Regions from separate parts of the Bacillus sp. GW823-FHT06B01 genome, predicted to be linked through region 2. Evidence: riboswitches for the same ligand, from Rfam matches in the RefSeq annotation. Region 2 holds a riboswitch; each other region holds the start of a gene.
What was found. A riboswitch is a leader RNA that binds a small molecule or an ion and turns the genes downstream of it on or off. The one in region 2 is predicted to bind lysine.
Positions count from the first base shown of each region.

Region 1: another riboswitch for lysine. It lies ahead of AC1Q8N_RS18135 (aspartate kinase); the one in region 2 lies ahead of AC1Q8N_RS13680 (amino acid permease).
Region 3: another riboswitch for lysine. It lies ahead of AC1Q8N_RS01005 (amino acid permease); the one in region 2 lies ahead of AC1Q8N_RS13680 (amino acid permease).

Region 1 covers NZ_JBXAHR010000003.1:946,256-949,545, reverse strand. The annotation lists gene AC1Q8N_RS18140 (DoxX-like family protein) at 1-660, opposite strand, end outside; lysine riboswitch at 852-1,038, shown strand; gene AC1Q8N_RS18135 (aspartate kinase) at 1,238-2,467, shown strand; gene AC1Q8N_RS18130 (VOC family protein) at 2,811-3,263, shown strand.
Region 2 covers NZ_JBXAHR010000003.1:106,987-110,276, reverse strand. The annotation lists gene gapN (NADP-dependent glyceraldehyde-3-phosphate dehydrogenase) at 1-1,381, shown strand, start outside; lysine riboswitch at 1,560-1,742, shown strand; gene AC1Q8N_RS13680 (amino acid permease) at 1,889-3,290, shown strand, end outside.
Region 3 covers NZ_JBXAHR010000001.1:188,875-192,164, forward strand. The annotation lists gene AC1Q8N_RS01000 (iron-sulfur cluster biosynthesis family protein) at 5-310, opposite strand; gene AC1Q8N_RS01005 (amino acid permease) at 424-1,890, opposite strand; lysine riboswitch at 2,003-2,195, opposite strand; gene AC1Q8N_RS01010 (GNAT family N-acetyltransferase) at 2,519-2,968, shown strand; gene AC1Q8N_RS01015 (sulfite exporter TauE/SafE family protein) at 3,008-3,290, opposite strand, start outside.

The DNA.
Region 1 (3,290 bases), 840 kb from region 2:
AATTATTTTAAGAATAAAAATACTATTTTCAGTTGAACCAATTATGACCGAAAGCATTTTCACTTCTTCGGGATGGATAAAGATCATTTTCGGTACAATCCCTTGATATAGCCATACAAAAGCAATTAAAAAACATACGAGCCAATATGTCATCGTTCTTCTAATTAGTAATCTCGGATGAAGTCCCTTTTCTAACCATAATTTTAAAGCATCAAAACTCCAAGCAGTCGCCCAGCCTAATAACGGACGAAACATATAAAAATCTATTACATTCCCTATACGACCAAACCTCGTATCATAATCATATTGCGTCTCAAAATGAATGTGTTCTTTACGCGGTGTATACTTCCAATAACCACGCCCTATTTGAATAAGTGATAATTTATTATCCGTCCAAAATTTTAAAGAAGAAATCCGGTCTCCCGTTTCTTTTCTTATTTCACCTATCGATTCTCCTTCCCCAGCTATTTCAAGTCCAAATCCGATCTTTGTTTTATATAAAAACTTCTGCGGTTCTCCTTCTTTTTTCTCTAAATATGAAATTTCAGTAAAGCGAGCATCCCATTCTGTATGTATATGTGGTTCTTGCGTGTATTCCCATAATTTCTCCATTGTTGTGTTCATTTCTGCCGAAACATAAATAGGCTTTTTCCCCTTCATTCTTCCACCTCCAATGCGCTATAATTTTAATGTACATGCTATGAATTTATTTTGCTACAGTTTTCACAAACTCCTCCAAGAGAAGAAAGAATTTTTAAAATTTATACAAAACACTTGATTCCCCGAAAAATTTAAATTATTATAAAACAAATGTTACCAACAACTTCATAAATCAAACACTCTCGCCTAAAACGTGAGATAGAGGTTGCGATACTTATGATTATTCTAATGGAGACACAGAGATGTCTATGAAATTAGATGAAAGGAAGTATTGCCGAAATCGATAATTTTCTCTGCATTTATCGATTGGGGCTGTTTTCGAATAGAAACAGAACTGTCATATGTACAGCAGTGTATGTATGAAGAGCTATCTACAAAAAAGAGATATCATTTTTATGGTATTCCTTTTTTGGCGGTTTTTTTATTAGCTCCGTTTTCTGTTTCCCTTTTCCTGTAACAGCACCATCCTCACTTATTTGAGATGGTGTTTTTTGTTTTTCTCTGGTAACTACAGGAATATTGGGATCTATATATGTCCTAATCTATTCTTAAAAATGGATGAAAGAAGGAATTCGTAATGGAAACGATTGTACAAAAATTTGGTGGCACTTCTGTTGGAAGCGTTGAGCGCATTCAACATGTAGCAAATTTAATTATTGAAGAATATGAACGAGGACATAGCATCGTCTCTGTCGTTTCAGCAATGGGAAAAAGCACAGATGAACTCGTAGCACTTGCTAACGCGATTTCAGAAAATCCGAGTAAACGCGAAATGGATATGCTTCTATCAACAGGAGAGCAAGTGACTATTTCATTATTAACGATGGCACTACAAGCAAAAGGTTATAACGCGATTTCATTAACTGGATGGCAAGCTGGTATTACGACAGAATCTGTACATAGTAGTGCACGGATTACTGAAATTCATACAGATCGAATTCAATCTTATCTTACTGAAGGCACGATTGTTATTGTAGCTGGCTTCCAAGGAGCCAGTAAAGAACATGAAATTACAACGCTTGGACGTGGTGGTTCTGATACAACTGCTGTTGCATTAGCTGCTGCACTGAAAGCAAAAAAATGTGATATTTACACGGATGTGAACGGTGTATATACAACGGACCCACGAGTTGTAAAAGATGCTTATAAATTAGATGAAATTTCTTATGACGAAATGCTAGAACTAGCAAACCTCGGTGCTGGTGTATTACACCCGCGTGCTGTTGAGTTTGCTAAAAATCATAATGTCATGTTAGAAGTTCGCTCAAGTATGGAACAAGAAAACGGAACAATTGTAAAAGGAGAATGTAACATGGAACAACAATCAATCGTTAAAGGTATTGCATTTGAAGATAATATTACACGCGTCACAATGAAAGGATTGGAACAAGGTGCACTTTCAACAGTTTTCTCTACATTAGCAGCGGCACATATTAATGTAGATATCATCATTCAAAGTATTACAAATGAAGGAACTGTTCACCTCTCCTTCTCAATCCATTCTAATGATTTAGAAGAAACATTAGAGGTATTGGAACAGAATCAAGAAACACTTCACTATGAATCTGTAGAATATGAAAATCATTTAGCAAAAGTATCCATTGTAGGATCGGGTATGGTCTCTAATCCTGGTGTTGCTGCAAATATGTTCACTACTTTAAAAGAAGAAGATATTCATATTAAAATGGTAAGTACATCAGAAATTAAAGTGTCTGTCGTTATTGACCGCCTTCATTTAGTAACAGGTGTCGAGGCACTGCATCAATCATTTATGGCGAAAATTGAGCCTTTAGTGCAGATGAGTTAATTTCCACCGGTAAAACTTTAAAAAATATATGAATCTATTTCCTTCCTATATAAATAGAAACAGGGTAGGACTGTTTTGTGGGAAAGTCGAAGTTATTCTATCGAATAGCAATTACAGTATCAAATTCTTGAAATGATAGCATTCACGAAATAAAGTTCTCGCATATTTCAATAGTAAAGGTTTGCGAAGTGTTATTCGTTAACAAGATTTTATATACTATGCCCGAAAACACCTTGTCACATTTTCCTACACTGTGACAAGATGTTTTTTGTTTAGAAGAGATTTTAGTATAATTATGAGGATAATTAAATAATAAATTTATACATAAAAGGAGATAAAAACTATGGCAAACAACCGATTACTACGAATGGACAATGTCAGCATCGTTGTAGAATCCCTTGATAACGCAATCTCTTTCTTCGAGGAGATTGGCTTGAATCTCGAAGGGCGAGCTACTGTTGAAGGTGAATGGGCTGGTCGCGTAACTGGACTCGGTTCTCAGTGCGTAGAGATTGCTATGATGGTTACCCCAGATGGCCATAGCCGAATTGAACTTTCGCGATTTCTCACCCCCCCTACTATTGCAGATCATCGGACAGCTCCTGTAAATGCCCTCGGTTATTTACGCGTCATGTTCACCGTTGAGGACATTGACGAAATGGTATCCAGACTGACTAAACATGGTGCTCAGCTCGTTGGTGAAGTAGTTCAGTATGAGAACTCGTATCGACTCTGCTACATTCGTGGAACCGAAGGAATTTTAATCGGTTTAGCGGAAGAACTCGGTAACAAGTAAGTAATGTTTTACTGAAGTAAAAATATT
Region 2 (3,290 bases):
AGGAGAAACAATCGAAATTCCATCTCCATACTTACACGAAGTAATTGGACAAGTACAAGCAATTACTCGCGGAGAAGTAGATGAAGCAATTGCATCTGCAAAAGAAGCTCAAAAATCATGGGCGGAAGCTTCTCTACAAGATCGCGCAAAATATTTATATAAATGGGCTGATGAGCTCGTAAATATGCAAGATGAAATTGCCGATATCATTATGAAAGAAGTCGGTAAAGGTTATAAAGATGCGAAGAAAGAAGTTGTTCGTACAGCTGATTTCATTCGTTACACAATCGAAGAAGCTCTTCATATGCACGGAGAAAGCATGATGGGCGATAGCTTCCCTGGCGGAACGAAATCTAAACTTGCGATCATCCAACGCGCACCCCTTGGTGTTGTATTAGCAATCGCACCATTTAACTACCCAGTAAACTTATCTGCTGCAAAACTTGCACCAGCATTAATTATGGGTAACGCTGTTATTTTCAAACCAGCAACTCAAGGTGCAATTAGTGGTATTAAAATGGTTGAAGCACTTCATAAAGCTGGCCTTCCAAAAGGTCTTGTAAACGTAGCTACAGGACGCGGTTCTGTAATTGGTGACTACTTAGTAGAACACGAAGGCATCAATATGGTATCGTTCACAGGTGGTACAAACACAGGTAAACATTTAGCGAAAAAAGCTGCAATGATTCCACTTGTATTAGAACTTGGTGGTAAAGACCCTGGTATCGTTCGTGAAGATGCTGACTTACAAGATGCTGCAAACCATATCGTAAGCGGTGCATTCTCTTACTCTGGTCAACGTTGTACTGCTATTAAACGTGTACTTGTACACGAAAACGTAGCGGACGAGCTTGTTAGCTTATTAAAAGCGCAAGTAGCTGAGCTATCAGTTGGATCTCCAGAACAAGACAGCACAATCGTTCCATTAATCGACGACAAGTCTGCTGACTTCGTTCAAGGCTTAGTTGACGACGCTGTTGAAAAAGGTGCAACAATCGTTATCGGTAACAAACGTGAGCGTAACTTAATTTACCCAACATTAATCGACCACGTAACAGAAGAAATGAAAGTTGCTTGGGAAGAGCCCTTCGGCCCAATCCTTCCAATCATCCGTGTTTCTTCAGATGAACAAGCAATTGAAATTGCTAACAAATCAGAGTTCGGTCTACAAGCAAGTGTCTTCACAAAAGACATTAACAAAGCATTTGCAATTGCTAACAAAATCGAAACTGGTTCTGTTCAAATTAACGGACGCACAGAGCGCGGCCCTGACCACTTCCCATTCATCGGTGTAAAAGGTTCAGGTATGGGCGCACAAGGTATTCGTAAGAGCCTTGAGTCTATGACACGTGAAAAAGTAACAGTATTAAACTTAGTTTAATCTTATATGTAGAAGCTGATCTAGTTTTGGATCAGCTTCTTTTTATATCAAATAATTATTCATTCCTAATAACAAACTCTTCTCTATAATCTGATTATTACTATATCCATTGACGTATAAAAATTCATTTGTTACTCTTAAAGACGTTAATTTAATATTTAAATCCTCATTCGTATCTCGGTGAGGTAGAGGTTGCAGTCATTAAGAGTATCATTTCAGGAGATGTAGTGGCATTGATGAAGGAATGAGAAAGGAATGATTGCCGAAGTAAGCCCGTGTCCACCATGCACGCTTGCTGGGTCTGCATTTAATAAGTGCAGAACTGTCACAAACGTTTCGTTTGTGGAGAGCTATCGAGAGGTATGTCGTGGGTTTCTTATAAGATAGAAAGCATGTAGCGGCAAATTACGTGCTTTTTTTGTTTTGTTTGGGACTTCTCTTCTCTACTAAGAAGACATACATATCTCCTCGCTTGACTTGGTTATACTAACTTTGGAGGTATTTTCTATGCAACAAAAAAAATGGGGCTTTTGGGTATTAACAGCTTTCGTTGTCGGTAACATGGTTGGCGCTGGTATTTTCATGGTGCCAAGTACGTTGGCACAAACAGCAAGCCCTCTCGGTGTCACTTTAGCTTGGTTAACAACAGGGTTTGGTGTTTTAATGCTAGCTCTTGTTTTCGGTAATTTAGCAATTCGTCGTCCTGATTTAACGACAGGACCACAAAGTCATGCATATGCTTTATTCTCAACACCAAAAAAGAAAAAAATGGCTGGTTTCAGTATGGTATGGGGATATTGGGTAGCAAACTGGGCAAGTAACGTTGCCATCATTACATCATTTGCGGGATATTTATCACTCTTCTTCCCAATTATGAAAGATACACGACTACTATTTTCAATCGGTTCTTTTAACATAGAAGTCGGAAAACTAATTACATTTACGATTTGTTCCATCTTACTTTGGGGAACTCATATTATATTAACAAACGGTGTAAGCGGAGCTGGAAAGCTAAACTTCTTAGCAACAACAACGAAAGTAACTGGATTCCTTTTATTCATCGTCGTTACTTTATTTGCATTCGAAGCTTCTAAGTTTGGACAATGGTACACACCGATGATCGATAAATCAGGTGTATCACACGGCCTTCTTTCACAAGTAAACTTAGCTGCTCTTACAACGCTTTGGGCATTTATCGGAATTGAATCGGCAGTACTTTTATCAAACCGTGCTACCTCTCCTAAAACAGTAAAACGCGCAACAGTTGCAGGATTACTTATTACAGTTGCGATTTACTTAGGAATTACAATTTTAACAATGGGTGTACTTCACGTTGATAAATTACAAGCTTCTGAACGTCCATTAGCAGATGCATTAAACGCTGCAATGGGTCATGGCGGCGGGAAACTGATGGCATTACTTGCTCTTACTTCCCTATTCGGTTCTATATTAGGCTGGATTTTATTAAGCTCAGAAGTACCGTATCAAGCAGCAAAAGAAGGTTTCTTCCCTTCCTTCTTCACAAAAACAAATAAAAAAGGAAGTCCAATTTACTCATTACGATTAACAAACATTATGTCGCAAGTGTTCTTATTCTCAACATTATCAGGAACTATTGCGGAAGCTTATACATTCGTTATTACCGTATCAACACTGGCCTACCTCATTCCATATCTCGTTTCACCAATCTTCCAGTTAAAACTAGTCGCAACTGGTGAAACATATAAAAATGAAATGCGGGCAAGAATTACAGATGGCATAGTCGCAGTGATCGCACTTTGCTACGCACTATGGGTTATTAAAACCGGCGCATCCGATATAAAAACGTTCCTTCTCGGAATTGGTTTATTCGTAATCGGCTTTGCCTTCTATCCATTAATGAATCGTGATCAGAAAAAAAATAACGAAA
Region 3 (3,290 bases), on a different contig from region 2:
ATTTTTATTTTTTAATCGACAATCCATAAACTAAAGTCTCACTCGGAGTCGTAATACTAAAACCTGTCGTCTTATAATCAAGTTTCACCGTATCACCAGTGTAGTCTTTCGTGAATGAATCCATTTGTACGATAAACTCGGCATCTTTATATACAACATCATCTGCATCATATGTATCCCAAATTAAATCAACATCAACGAAAATACTACAAGAGTTTGTCATTGTTCCTCTAATGCGAATGATCTTTTTATCTTCACGTTCTAATTTATGTATAGCTGCTTTTGCTTCATCAGTAATACGAATGTTCATGGTATCCCAACCTTTATATATATTTCCTTTATTATTGCAAAAACAGGAGAAATAGGGAAGGGAGAAGCATCGGAATAAAAAACGAGCAAACATATTTGTTTGCTCGTTTCACTTTATTTCAATTCACATTTATCGAGCGGAATCACTTTCGTTTTCTTCGTAAATTTATATCCTAACCATAGTACTAAGAAGAGTGGTAAACCGATGTAAGAAACGAGTACACCGTTCCAATCGATTGATTCACCCATAAATGCGCCGTAGTTTTGACCTAAAATTACGATGACACAAAGTGCAAATGCGAAAATTGGACCGAACGGGAACCATTTTGCTCTATATGGTAAGTCTTTCAAATCTTTTCCTTGTGCGATATATGCTTTACGGAAACGGTAATGACTAATTGCAATTCCGACCCATGCGATAAAGCCAGACATTCCAGATGCGTTTAATAACCAAATGTATACAACACCGTCACCGAATAAAGAGGCAATGAAAGCGATACTACCGACAATTGACGTTACGATTAATGCGTTAACAGGTACACCGCGGCTATCTAATTTACCAAGAAACTTTGGTGCTTTTCCTTGGCGAGCTAAGTCCCAAAGCATACGAGTTGATGCATACATACCAGAGTTACCAGCAGACAATACTGCCGTTAAAATAACAGCGTTCATAACAGAAGCAGCAAAGGCAACGCCCGCTTTTTCAAAAATAAGTGTAAATGGACTTACTGTTACATCGCTTGCAGCAAGGCTTTCAGTCGTATAAGGAATTAATAAACCGATAACGAGAATCGCAAGGATATAGAATAAAAGAATACGCCAAAAGATAGAACGAATTGCTTTTGGAATGTTACGCTCTGGATCAGCAGTTTCACCAGCAGCTACACCTAATAATTCAGTTCCTTGGAATGAGAACCCAGCAGCCATAAATACACCGATAATTGCCATAATGCCGCCATTAAATGGTGCATCTGCAACAGTGAAGTTTTTAAAGCCAACAGATTCGCCGCCCATAATTCCGAAAATCATCATAAAGCCGACAATTAAAAAGATAATAATAGTAACTACTTTAATAAGTGCGAACCAATATTCAGATTCACCAAACCCTTTAACAGATAAATAGTTTAAAAGGAAAATAATAGCTAAACATAATCCACTCCAAATAAGAGAAGGGGTATCTGGGAACCAAAATTTCATAATTAATGTTACAGCAGCGAGTTCAGCAGCAATTGTAATGGCCCAGTTATACCAATAGTTCCATCCAAGTGCAAAGCCAAGGGATGGATCAACAAATTTTGTTGCATACGTGCTAAAAGATCCGGTAACAGGCATGTAAGCCGCGAGTTCAGCTAAGCTTGTCATTAAAAAGTAAACCATAATTCCAATTGCGGCGTATGCGACTAGTGCACCGCCAGGACCAGCTGTATGGATGACACCACCGCTGGCAAGAAATAGTCCGGTACCGATTGTACCACCGAGAGAAATCATCGTAAGGTGACGAGATTTTAATCCGCGTTTTAATTCACCTTGTCCTTGTGTAGTTTGCGTTTTAGAGGTAGATTGATTTGTTGCGCTATTCATGTTCAACACTCCTTTTCTTGTAGGTTAGGAAGGAGCGGGGGAGAAAAATACAAAAAACCGCCAAAGGAATTAGGCGGAACGTTTCACAAATAACCACCCCATCATACCCTTCCGTTAAGATAGCACCCCACGTTTACACGGTAATTTTGTAAACGTGACAGTTCTGTTCCTTTCGGAGACAGCCCCAGCTCATATTTCCAGAGAAGAAATATAAACTTCGGCAACTTTTCCTTTCAAACGGAGTTGGTGACATTCTCTGTGTCTCGTCCGTTTTACTCATAAAAGTCGCAACCTCTACCTCATCGGATTGATGAGGATTTGATATATTGCTAAGATTTTTAATATATGGCAATTGTAATGACTTTCTGAATATATTGCAAGATATTTTGTTAGGAAAAGTCAAAAAATATCGGTTATTGTATAGGAAACGCTTGCAAAACTCCACCCGAACCTACTGTTATGTAACAAAAAACAAATAAAGAAATTGTTATACAAATGTTTCGCAAAAAATATTGAAAAACCCTTTAAAAATAAAAGAAAATTCTGAAAATATAATTCGACATTCATAATAAGGTCATATTTTTTGTTATAATTAAAAAAACGTTTAAGCAAAAAAGGGGAAATTAACATGAAATTAGAAACAGAAAGACTCTATATAGTACCGTGTACAGAAGAGAGTATGCAAGTTGCTAACGAGCAAGGATATAACAGTGGTCCGCATATTGTAGGGCATGTAGAAAATGTAAAACAAAATAAGGTTTTATTACCTTGGGGCGCGTGGTATGTCATTCGCAAAGAAGATGACATCGTTCTAGGTGATATAGGATTTAAAGGGAAACCAAATGAGGAACATACAGTAGAAATTGGTTACGGATTTATTGAGAAATATTGGAATAAAGGGTATGCGACAGAAGCTGTAAGAGAATTAATAAATTGGGCTTTTCAAACAGGAGAAGTAGAAACGATTATTGCGGAGACACTTCTTGAAAATGATAGCTCGATTCGTGTATTAGAGAAATTACATATGAAGAGAATTGACACTACAGAAACGATGATTAATTGGAAAATAGAAATATAAAAAATACCGCTCGAAGTATATCGGGCGGTATTTTTATCGTTATGGTAGCATTTGTTTTTGATCATTCGGATATCCGGCTGTCGATGCGTTAGAACGCTTGGAATGATTGCGAACAGCAATGAAAATAGAAATAATAACGACAAGACCAACTGCCACGTAAGAAAGTGAAATAATAGTTGGATCAACTTTAAATGTAGTAAGCAATGTACGAATGTTTGTAAAGATAATAAGGCCACCAACTAATACGCCAAGTAAATGAGAAGGAACGATGCGTACTAGCCATGCAGCGATTGGTGCCGCAACGATACCACCGAGCATGAGA